One region of the Massilia sp. BHUDP2 genome, then DNA from elsewhere that is predicted to be linked to it. Evidence: predicted binding sites of a transcription regulator. Region 1 holds the regulator's gene; the other holds the start of a gene.

The links. Region 1 encodes LexA, which represses DNA repair genes until DNA is damaged. Its sites were predicted from a motif close to ACTGTATNNNNATACAGT; they were not measured.
Region 2: the regulator LexA is predicted to act here: its motif matches at 2,267-2,284, upstream of ACK6C6_RS04570 (error-prone DNA polymerase).

The regions. Positions count from the first base shown of each region.
Region 1 is NZ_JBJUVW010000001.1:1,144,103-1,148,907, forward strand. Features, by position in the region: gene ACK6C6_RS05030 (cystathionine gamma-synthase family protein) at 1-798, shown strand, start outside; gene ACK6C6_RS05035 (tetratricopeptide repeat protein) at 898-1,632, shown strand; gene lexA (transcriptional repressor LexA) at 1,669-2,301, opposite strand; gene rpsF (30S ribosomal protein S6) at 2,575-2,961, shown strand; gene priB (primosomal replication protein N) at 2,990-3,280, shown strand; gene rpsR (30S ribosomal protein S18) at 3,323-3,613, shown strand; gene rplI (50S ribosomal protein L9) at 3,651-4,103, shown strand; gene ACK6C6_RS05065 (replicative DNA helicase) at 4,209-4,805, shown strand, end outside.
Region 2 is NZ_JBJUVW010000001.1:1,033,814-1,038,618, reverse strand. Features, by position in the region: gene ACK6C6_RS04570 (error-prone DNA polymerase) at 1-2,208, opposite strand, end outside; gene ACK6C6_RS04565 (PhzF family phenazine biosynthesis protein) at 2,320-3,219, shown strand; gene ACK6C6_RS04560 (RcnB family protein) at 3,216-3,683, shown strand; gene ACK6C6_RS04555 (M61 family metallopeptidase) at 3,847-4,805, shown strand, end outside.

The sequences.
Region 1 (4,805 bases):
ACCCGCATGGTGTTCGTCGAGACCATCGCCAACCCGCGCACCCAGGTGGCGGACCTGGCGCGCATCGGCCAGCTGTGCCGCGAGCGCGGCATCCTGTACGTGGTCGACAACACCATGACCACGCCCTGGCTGTTCCGCCCGAAGGCGGTGGGGGCGGGTCTGGTGGTCAATTCGCTGACCAAGTCGATCGGCGGCCACGGCATCGCGCTGGGCGGCGCCCTGACCGATACCGGCCTGTTCGACTGGAGCGCCTACCCGCACATCGCGGCCAACTTCCGCAAGCAGCCGCTAGCTGCCCAGGGCCTGGCCCAGCTGCGCGCCAAGGCCCTGCGCGACTTCGGCGCGGCCCTCGGGCCCGAAGCGGCGCACCACATCGCGGTGGGCGCCGAGACGCTGGCGCTGCGCATGGAACGCACCAGCGCGAATGCGCTGGCGCTGGCGCAGATGCTGGAGCTTGATGAGCGCGTGGCGGCCGTCCACTACCCGGGACTGGCCTCGCATCCGCAGAACGGCATCACGAAAGAGCTGTTCCACGCCGGCGGCTCGCTGATGAGCTTCGAGCTGGTTGATAGTATCGACCCCTTCGACTACCTGAACCGCCTGAAGCTCGGTATCCCGGCCAGCAACCTGGGCGATACCCGCACCCTGGTGATCCCGGTGGCGCACACGATCTTCTTCGAGATGGGCGCGGAGCGGCGCGCCAGCATGGGCATCGCCGAGTCCCTGATCCGCGTCTCGGTGGGCATCGAGGATACCGAGGACCTGCTGGCGGACTTCCGCCAGGCGCTCGACGCGTGAGCGAAACGGCAGCCGAGGCTGCCGTTTTTGTTTCAGCGGTTGAGCCCGGCGCCGGATTGCCGCTATCATGGGATTTCTTTTCATCACACCGATCCGCCCATGAAGACCACGCTGTTCCTTGCATCCCTGCTGCTGTGCGGCGCCGCCTTTGCCGGCGAGCTGGAAGACGCCAATGCCCTGTTCGAGAAGAAGGACTACGCGGGCGCGATGAAGATCTACACCAAGCTGGCCAATGCCGGTAATCCGGCCGCGCAGCAGGCGCTGGGCCAGATGTATTTCTATGGCGAAGCAGGGGAGGTCGACGAAGCCAGGGCCGTCGATCTGTTCAAGAAGTCCGCCGCCAAGGGCAACAAGGTCGCGATCGCCTCGCTCGAACTGATCGAGCAGCGCGTCAAGCGCCGCAAGGACATCGATTACTGGATCAAGGGCTACGACGGCGAAGACCTGAAGTCGGGCGAGTTCCGCTGCACCGCGCCGCGCATTCCCGCGATGTCGAAGGTCAATGCCGACATCGACCGCATCAGCGCGGCCGTGCAGACGTGGCAGGAGTGCTACAACAAGTACGTCACCAACCTGAACGCGTCGCTGCCGCTGACCAAGCGCGTCCCGAGCGACATCCAGAAGCTGATGAACAAGGAGGAGATGGAGAAATCGAATGCCTACCTGGCCCAGCTGCAGGAAAACCTGACCGAGGAAGCGAAGGTGGGTTCGAAGCTGGTGCTGGCGGACTACGCCGCATGGCGCTCGGCGACCGATGCCTATGTGACCGAGCACAACCAGATGGTGAAATCCGCCAAGAAGGATTCCCACTGGGCGGACAAGAAGATTCAATAAGCCGCCGGGCAAGCCGGCGGCTTGGTGGGCGCAGGCTTAGTGCCAGCTGCGCATCAGGCCGACGGCCAGGCCTTCCAAAGCGAACTCGTCTTCCGGGTTCACCTGGATCACCTTGAAGTCCGGATTCTCCGGCAGCAGTTCGACCAGGTTGCCGGTCTTGCGGTAGCGCTTGACCGTGACTTCTTCGCCGAGGCGGGCCACCACGATCTGGCCGTTCTTGGCACTGTCGATCTTCTTGACGGCCAGGAAGTCGCCGTCGCAGATGCCGGCATCGCGCATCGACCAGCCCTTGACCTTCAGCAGGAAGTCGGGGCGCGCCGAGAACATGGCGGCATCGACGGAGTAGGTGGCTTCGACGTGTTCCTGGGCCAGGATCGGCGAACCGGCGGCCACGCGGCCGACCAGCGGCAGCGACATCATGAGGGCCGCAGGCACCATCGGGACCTGTTCGACGGAGGCGCCGACCAGGCGGATGCCGCGCGAGGTGCCCGGGGAAATCTCGATGGCGCCCTTGCGCGCCAGGGCCTGCAGGTGTTCTTCGGCCGCATTGGCCGATTTGAAACCCAGCTCGGCCGCGATTTCGGCGCGGGTCGGCGGGAAGCCGGTGTTTTCGATCGCTTCCTTGATCAGGTTAAGGATCTGTTCTTGCCTTGCAGTGAGCTTGAGCATGGGTGTTTTACGGCATTAGTTGTAAGAGCAGACTGTATTTTTGTACAGTATTCTGATATGCGCAAGGGCAAACACAGGAAAACTGTAAAAAATTTGTGCAGTGCGTCCGCATTCGTGGCGCCGATGCCCGCTTTTCGCCGCCATCGGCCGGGCTGGGCCATGCCATGGGTTCCCATTCACCGGTTTTTCAGGCTATAATCGAAGGCTTTCCCTTCCCACACTCGTCTTGACGCCGAGGTGGGCATTTGTTTAAACGTCCTCAAGGAGTGTTGCATGCGTCATTATGAAATCGTTTTTATCGTCCACCCGGACCAGAGCGAACAAGTTCCGGCGATGATCGAGCGTTACAAGACCACGGTGACCAGCCGCGGCGGTAACATCCATCGCGTGGAAGACTGGGGCCGTCGCCAGATGGCTTACCAGATCCAGAAGCTGCCGAAGGCTCACTACATCTGCATGAACATCGAGTGCGACAACGAGACCCTGGTCGAGCTGGAAACCGCATTCAAGTTCAACGATGCCGTCCTGCGTCACCTGACCGTCAAGATGAAGAAGGCCGAAACCGCACCGTCGCCGATGATGAAGTCGGTCCAGCGCGAAGACGCAGCCAAGAGCCACCGCGCAGAAGCAGCAGCCGCTGCTCCGGCCGCCGCTGCCTAAGTTTTTTCTCGGGAATTCGTAGAACGCAGTGAACCGGTTCCAGCTCATCGCGACCATCGCGGAGCGAGACGTACTGCGTTTCACCCCGGCCGGCGTCCCCATCGTGGGTGCGATCCTGATGCACGATTCGCAGCAGGTCGAGGCCGGAGTGGCAAGGCAGGTCGCGTTTGAAATCCCTGCGCTCGGCGCGGGCGAGATTTCAGGCAGGCTGGAAAGCGCCGAACTCGGCGCCGCCTACCGCTTCGAAGGATTCCTCGCAAGGAAAAACCGCAACAGCAAAGCCTTGGTGTTTCACATCATTGATTTCAGTGCCGCGTAACAGTACTCGGCCTATTTAGATTACAGATACAGGAGCCTCAACATGGCATTCGGTAAAAAGTTCGACAAAAACAAAGCTAAAGAAAAAATGAAGCGCAAGCAGCAGAACCCGCTGTTCAAGCGCAAGAAGTTCTGCCGCTTCACCGCCGCAGGCGTGGAACAGGTGGACTACAAGGACGTCGACACCCTGAAGGACTTCGTCCAGGAAAACGGCAAGATCATGCCGGCACGTCTGACCGGTACCAAGGCGCACTACCAGCGCCAGGTCGACACCGCCATCAAGCGCGCACGCTACCTCGCGCTGCTGCCGTACACCGACCTGCACAACGCTTAAATCGCGGCACGTCAGCTAGATATCCTGGAGAAAAAATATGCAAGTTATTCTGCTCGAAAAAGTCGTCAACGTCGGTAACCTGGGCGACGTCGTCAAAGTCAAGGACGGTTACGCACGTAACTTCCTGATCCCGCAAAAAATGGCACGCCGCGCTACCCAGGCCGCCGTGGCCGAGTTCGAAACCAAGCGCGCCGAACTGGAAAAAGCAGCAGCTGAGAAGCTGTCGGCTGCCCAGGCGCAAGGCGACAAGCTGAGCGGCATGACCGTCACCATCGCCCAGAAGGCGGGCGTGGACGGCCGTCTGTTCGGTTCGGTCACCAACTTCGACATCGCCGAAGCCCTGAGCAAGCAAGGTTTCCCGGTCGAGAAGTCGCAGGTTCGCATGCCGACCGGTCCGCTGAAGACCACCGGCGAATTCCCGGTCGCCGTCGCGCTGCACACCGACGTCGTCTCGGAAATCACCATCGCTGTCGTCGGCGAAGCTGCTTAAGCTGCTGTTGTATAAATGAAAAAGCCGGGTTCGCCCGGCTTTTTTTATTCCTGGAAACTCGCCAATTATTTCAGCCGTGTGACCGGAAACGGTATAATGCCCGCCATGAATTCCCCATCCGATCCGCAAGTCGATTCCCTGCGCATCCCGCCGCATTCCATCGAAGCAGAACAGTCCGTCATCGGCGGCCTGCTGCGCGATAACGCCGCCTGGGACCGCATTGCCGACTTCATGCACGCAGAGGATTTCTACCGCTACGACCACCGCATCATCTTCGAACAGATGATCCGCCTGATCAACGCCGGCAAGCCGGCGGACGTGATCACGGTCTACGAAGCCTGCAACATGCTGGGCAAGGCCGAGGAGGTGGGCGGCCTGCAGTACCTGAACGCGATGGCGCAGAACACGCCGTCGGCGGCCAACATACGCCGCTACGCCGAGATCGTGCGCGACCGCGGCATCCTGCGCAACCTGATCACGGTCGCCGACGAAATCTCGGGCAACGCCTTCAACCCGCAGGGCAAGGAAGTCAAGCAGATGCTTGACGAGGCCGAATCGAAGATCTTCGCCATCGCCGAAACCGGCGCCCGCGGCCAGCAGGGATGGAACCCGATCCAGCCGCTGCTCACGCAAGTGGTCGAGCGCATCGACGAGCTGTACTCGCGCGAGAACCAGGGCGAGATCACCGGCGTGCCGACCGGC
Region 2 (4,805 bases), 110 kb from region 1:
GCTGAAGATCGCTTCCGCGAACTCCAGCGTGTAGCCGCGCTCCAGCATTCCGCGCACGATGCGGTCGTAGTATTTTTCGAGCCCGCCCTTGCGCTTCCAGGCCGCCATCGCGCGCCGCAGCTGGTCGGCCTCGCCCGGCGTGAAGCCGGCGCCGAGGATCGCCACCTGCATCACCTGCTCCTGGAAGATCGGCACGCCCAGGGTGCGCTCGAGCGCCACCTTCATTTCCGGACTCGGATAGTGAATCGGCTCCAGGCCCTGCCTGCGCCGCAAATAAGGATGCACCATGCCGCCCTGGATCGGGCCGGGGCGCACCACGGCCACTTCGATCACCAGGTCATAGAAGCGGCGCGGACGCATGCGCGGCAGCATGCTCATCTGGGCGCGCGACTCGATCTGGAACACGCCCACGGTGTCGGCCGCGCAGATCATGTCGTAGGTGGCGCTGTCGTCCGGCGGGATGTCCTGCATCTCGAACAGGTTGCCGTAGCGCTGGCCCACCAGTTCGAGACCGCGCCGCATCATCGACAGCATGCCCAGCGCCAGCACGTCGACCTTCATCAGGCCGAGTTCCTCAAGGTCGTTCTTGTCCCACTGGATGACGCTGCGCTCCGCCATGGTGGCGTTCTCGATCGGCACCAGGCGCGACAATTTGCCGCGCGCGATGACGAAGCCGCCCGGGTGCTGCGACAGGTGGCGTGGGAAGTTCAGCAGCTTGTCGGCCAGCGTGGCCCACTGCTGCGCCAGGCGCGATTCCGGATCCAGTCCCGCCTCCGCCAGGCGCCCCAGCAAATCGGCACGGCTGTCGAACCAGTGGTGGGTCTTGGCCACCTTCTCGACGATGGCCAGGTCGATGCCGAGCGCACGCCCGCTGTCGCGCAGCGCGCTCTTCGGGCGGTAGCTGATCACCACCGCCGCCAGCGCCGCGCGCTCGCGCCCGTATTTCCGGTAGATGTACTGGATGACTTCCTCGCGGCGCTGGTGCTCGAAGTCGACGTCGATGTCGGGCGGCTCGTTGCGCTCCTTCGAGATGAAGCGCTCGAACAGCAGGCTGGCGCGCGCCGGGTCGACCTCGGTGATGCCGAGGCAGTAGCACACCGCCGAATTGGCGGCCGAACCGCGCCCCTGGCACAGGATATGTTGCGAGCGCGCGAAGCGCACGATGTCGTACACGGTGAGGAAGTAATGTTCGTACTTCATCTCGGCGATGAGCTGCAGTTCGTGCTCGATCTGCGCCTGCACCTTGGCCGGGATGCCCTCGCGGAAGCGCCGGTGCGCGCCGACATAGGTTTCCTGGCGCAGGAAGCTGGTGGCATCCATGCCGGGCGGGATCACTTCGTCGGGATATTCGTAGCGCAGCTCATCCAGCGAGAAGGTGCACAGGCGCGCGATGCGCAGCGTCTCGGCCAGCGCCTCGCGGCCGTAGATGTTGGCCAGGCGCAGGCGCGAACGCAGGTGCTGCTCGGCGTTCTGGGCCAGGCCATAGCCGCATTCGGCCACCGGTTTCTTCAGGCGGGTGGCGGTGAGCGTGTCCTGCAGGGGTTTACGTGAGCGCACGTGCATTACCACGTGGCCGAGCGCCGTGATCGGCAGGCCGTGCTGCCAGCCCACCTCTTCCACCGCCTCGCGGTGCGGCTCATCGAAGGCGCGATGCAGCAGGACCAGGCCGAGCCAGGCGCGGCCCGGGAAGGTGCTCGCCATCCAGGCGGCTTGCGCGTGCAGGCGGTCGACGTCCGCCGCTTCGTGCGAGGGATAAGCGGGGAGCAGGATCGCCAGGCAGTCGGGCATGTGCTTCAGGTGCGCGTACGCAGGCGCGGGCCGGGCCAGGTCGTCCGGCGTGAGAAAGTAGGTCCCTTTTTCGCTGCGGGTGCGGCCCAGGGTGATCAGCTCCGCAAGGTTGCCGTAGCCGTTGCGGTTCTTGGCCAGCAGCAGCAGCGACAGCGCCGGACTGCCGTCCGGGTTCTTCAGGTGGAAGTGGGCGCCGATCACCAGGTGCAGGCCGGCCTTCTTGGCCTCGGCATGGGCGCGCACCACCCCGGCCAGCGAGCATTCGTCGGTCAGCGCCAGGGCAAAATAATCAAGCTGGACCGCGCGCGCCACCAGTTCCTCCGCATGCGAGGCTCCTTCGAGAAAGGAGAAGTTCGACAGGCAGAACAGCTCCGCATACGGAGGCAAAACCTGTGGTGGCGGAGAAAGCGGATCGGTCATCGGCAGAGGACGGACAAAAGCGGGGCGAACGGGATACAATGCTGGACAAACCGGCAATACTGTATAAAAACACAGTATAACCGAGACTTCCCGCTCGACAAGGAGAAACGCATGCAGATTCGTGCACTGAGCTGTTTTGGCGAACATGCCGGCGACGGCAACCCGGCTCTCGTCATCGAAGGCGGCCAAGCGAACGAGGAAGCGCGCCGCGCCTTGGCGCAAGCACGCAACACCACCTGCGTCTTCCTCGACGGCGAGGTGGTCGATTTCTATTACCCGCACATGCGCAGCCCGCTGTGCCTGCACGCCACGCTGGCCGTGGCGCACGTGCTGTTCGGGCGCCATCCCGATGCCGCCCTGCTTTCGGTGACGACGGCGATGCGCGGCCAGCAGCTCGCGCTGCTGCGCGGCGATCATGCCTTTTATGTTCGCCTGCAGGCGCAGGAAGTGGCGCAGCCGGTGCTGGCAAGCGGCCTGCTGGAGCACTTGCTCGCAGCGCCCGGCTTCGTGCCGGCATCGCCGCCGCGTGTCGCTTCGGTCGGCAGCCCGAAGCTGCTGGTCGAAGGGCCGGACGCCGCCACGCTGCTTGGCCTGCGGCCGGACCTGGAAGCGATCACGGCATGGAGCAAGGAGGCGGGCATCAACGGCATCTACGCCTGGTGCCGTCTTCCAGACGGCCGCTTCGAAGGCCGCAACTTCAACCACCTCGACCCGGCCCTGGAAGACAGTGCCACCGGCGTGGCGGCGGGTGCGCTCACCGCGCTGCTGGGACATGGCATCGTGCTGCGACAGGGACGCGCCACCGGCCAGTCCTGCATCATCACGACCCGGGCAGAGGACGGGGCCATCCTGGTCGGCGGCCGCACGGAGCCGGCCGCGCTCATTGAATCCACCGGCGGCCCTGATACGTTTGGTAGCATTCCTTACTGCCTGGCTTCACCTGTCCGGCCCGGTTCGCGGTGTAATGGACACATCGCGAAAGCACACCGCGTCACCAGGAGAACAGCATGAAACCACGTTTGATCGCATCGGCACTGATCGCCCTTAGCCTGACTGCCAGCGGCAGCGCGTTCGCCCAGCGCGGCGACCATGGCCACGACGGCCGCAACGGCAACGCCTATGGTCAGGACAACCGCCGTGGCGACAAGTATGACAACGGCCGCTATGACAATGACCGCCATGACGGCCCACGCGGCAACGCCCACCAGCGCGCCAACGACCGCAATTACGATCGCTACTACGATGCACGCCAGTTCCATCGCGACGACCGGCGCGGCGCCGGACCGCGCCACGACCTGCGCCGCGGCCAGCACCTGAGCAAGGAATACCGCGACAGCCGCTACGTCGTCACCGACTGGCGCGACCGCCACCTGAGCGCGCCGCCGCGCGGCCACCACTGGGTCCGCGCCGGCAACGACTACATCCTGGCCGCCATCGCCACCGGTCTGATCGCACAGGTCTTGCTGAGCAACTGACACGACACCGGGTCAGTCCCGGAAAGGCCGCGCCCTGTAACAAGGCGCGGCCTTTTTTCGCATGGCCAGGCCGTATTGACGCCGCCAGCAAGGGCTGTCCCCCGTCCGCGAGCTGGTATACACTTCCGCGCACGCTCTACCGGAGCTCATCCATCCTGCGGACATGAAACCACAACTCCTGACCTACGCCCTCCCCTTGATCCTGCTCGGCGCCAGTGCCACCGCACGCGCCGACGTCGATTACCAGCTGCGCATTACCGATGCGGCACAGCACCTGGCCGAAGTGCGCGCCACCTTCCCGGCAGCCACCGGCACCACGCTCGACGTGCAAATGCCGAACTGGCGCACCGGCCGCTACAACATGCTCAACCTCGCCAACGGCGTGCGCCTGTTCAAGGCCTTCGACGCCAAGGGCCAGCCGCTGCCGGTCGCCAAGACCGACAAGGGCACCTGGCAGGTCCGCACCAAACCGGGCGACGCGGTGACGGTGCAGTACGAGCTGTACGCCAACCTGCTGGGCGAGCGCACCCGCCACATCGACGACACCCACGCCTACCTGGATGCCAGCGGCGTGTTCGTCTACGCCGCGCCCTTCCGCAAGGAGAAGGTAGCGGTCAAGCTGGACGTGCCGCAGGGCTGGAAGTCGCGTTCGGGCATGGATTCGGGCAACTGCGACCACTGCTTCGTGGCGCCGAACTACGACGTGCTGATCGACGCGCCGATCGAGACCGGCATCCACGAGTTCTACACCGACAAGGTGGATGGCCGTAGCATCGAGCTGGCGATCTGGGGCCGCGGCAACCACGACGGCAAGCAGATGATGACCGACCTGAAGAAGATCGTCGTCGAGACCGCGAAGATGTACGGCAACCAGTATCCGTTCCAGCGCTACCTGTTCATCGTCCACGCCACCGACGGCGTCGGCGGCGCCACCGAGCACGCCAATTCCACCGTCATCCAGAAATCCCGCTGGACCTTCGCGCCGCGCAAGGACTACCTGAACTTCCTGCGCGTGGCCGCGCACGAGTTCTATCACACCTGGAACGTCAAGGCCTACCGTCCGAAGGAGATGGTGCCCTACGACTACCAGAACGAGAACTACAACCGCCTGCTGTGGGTCGC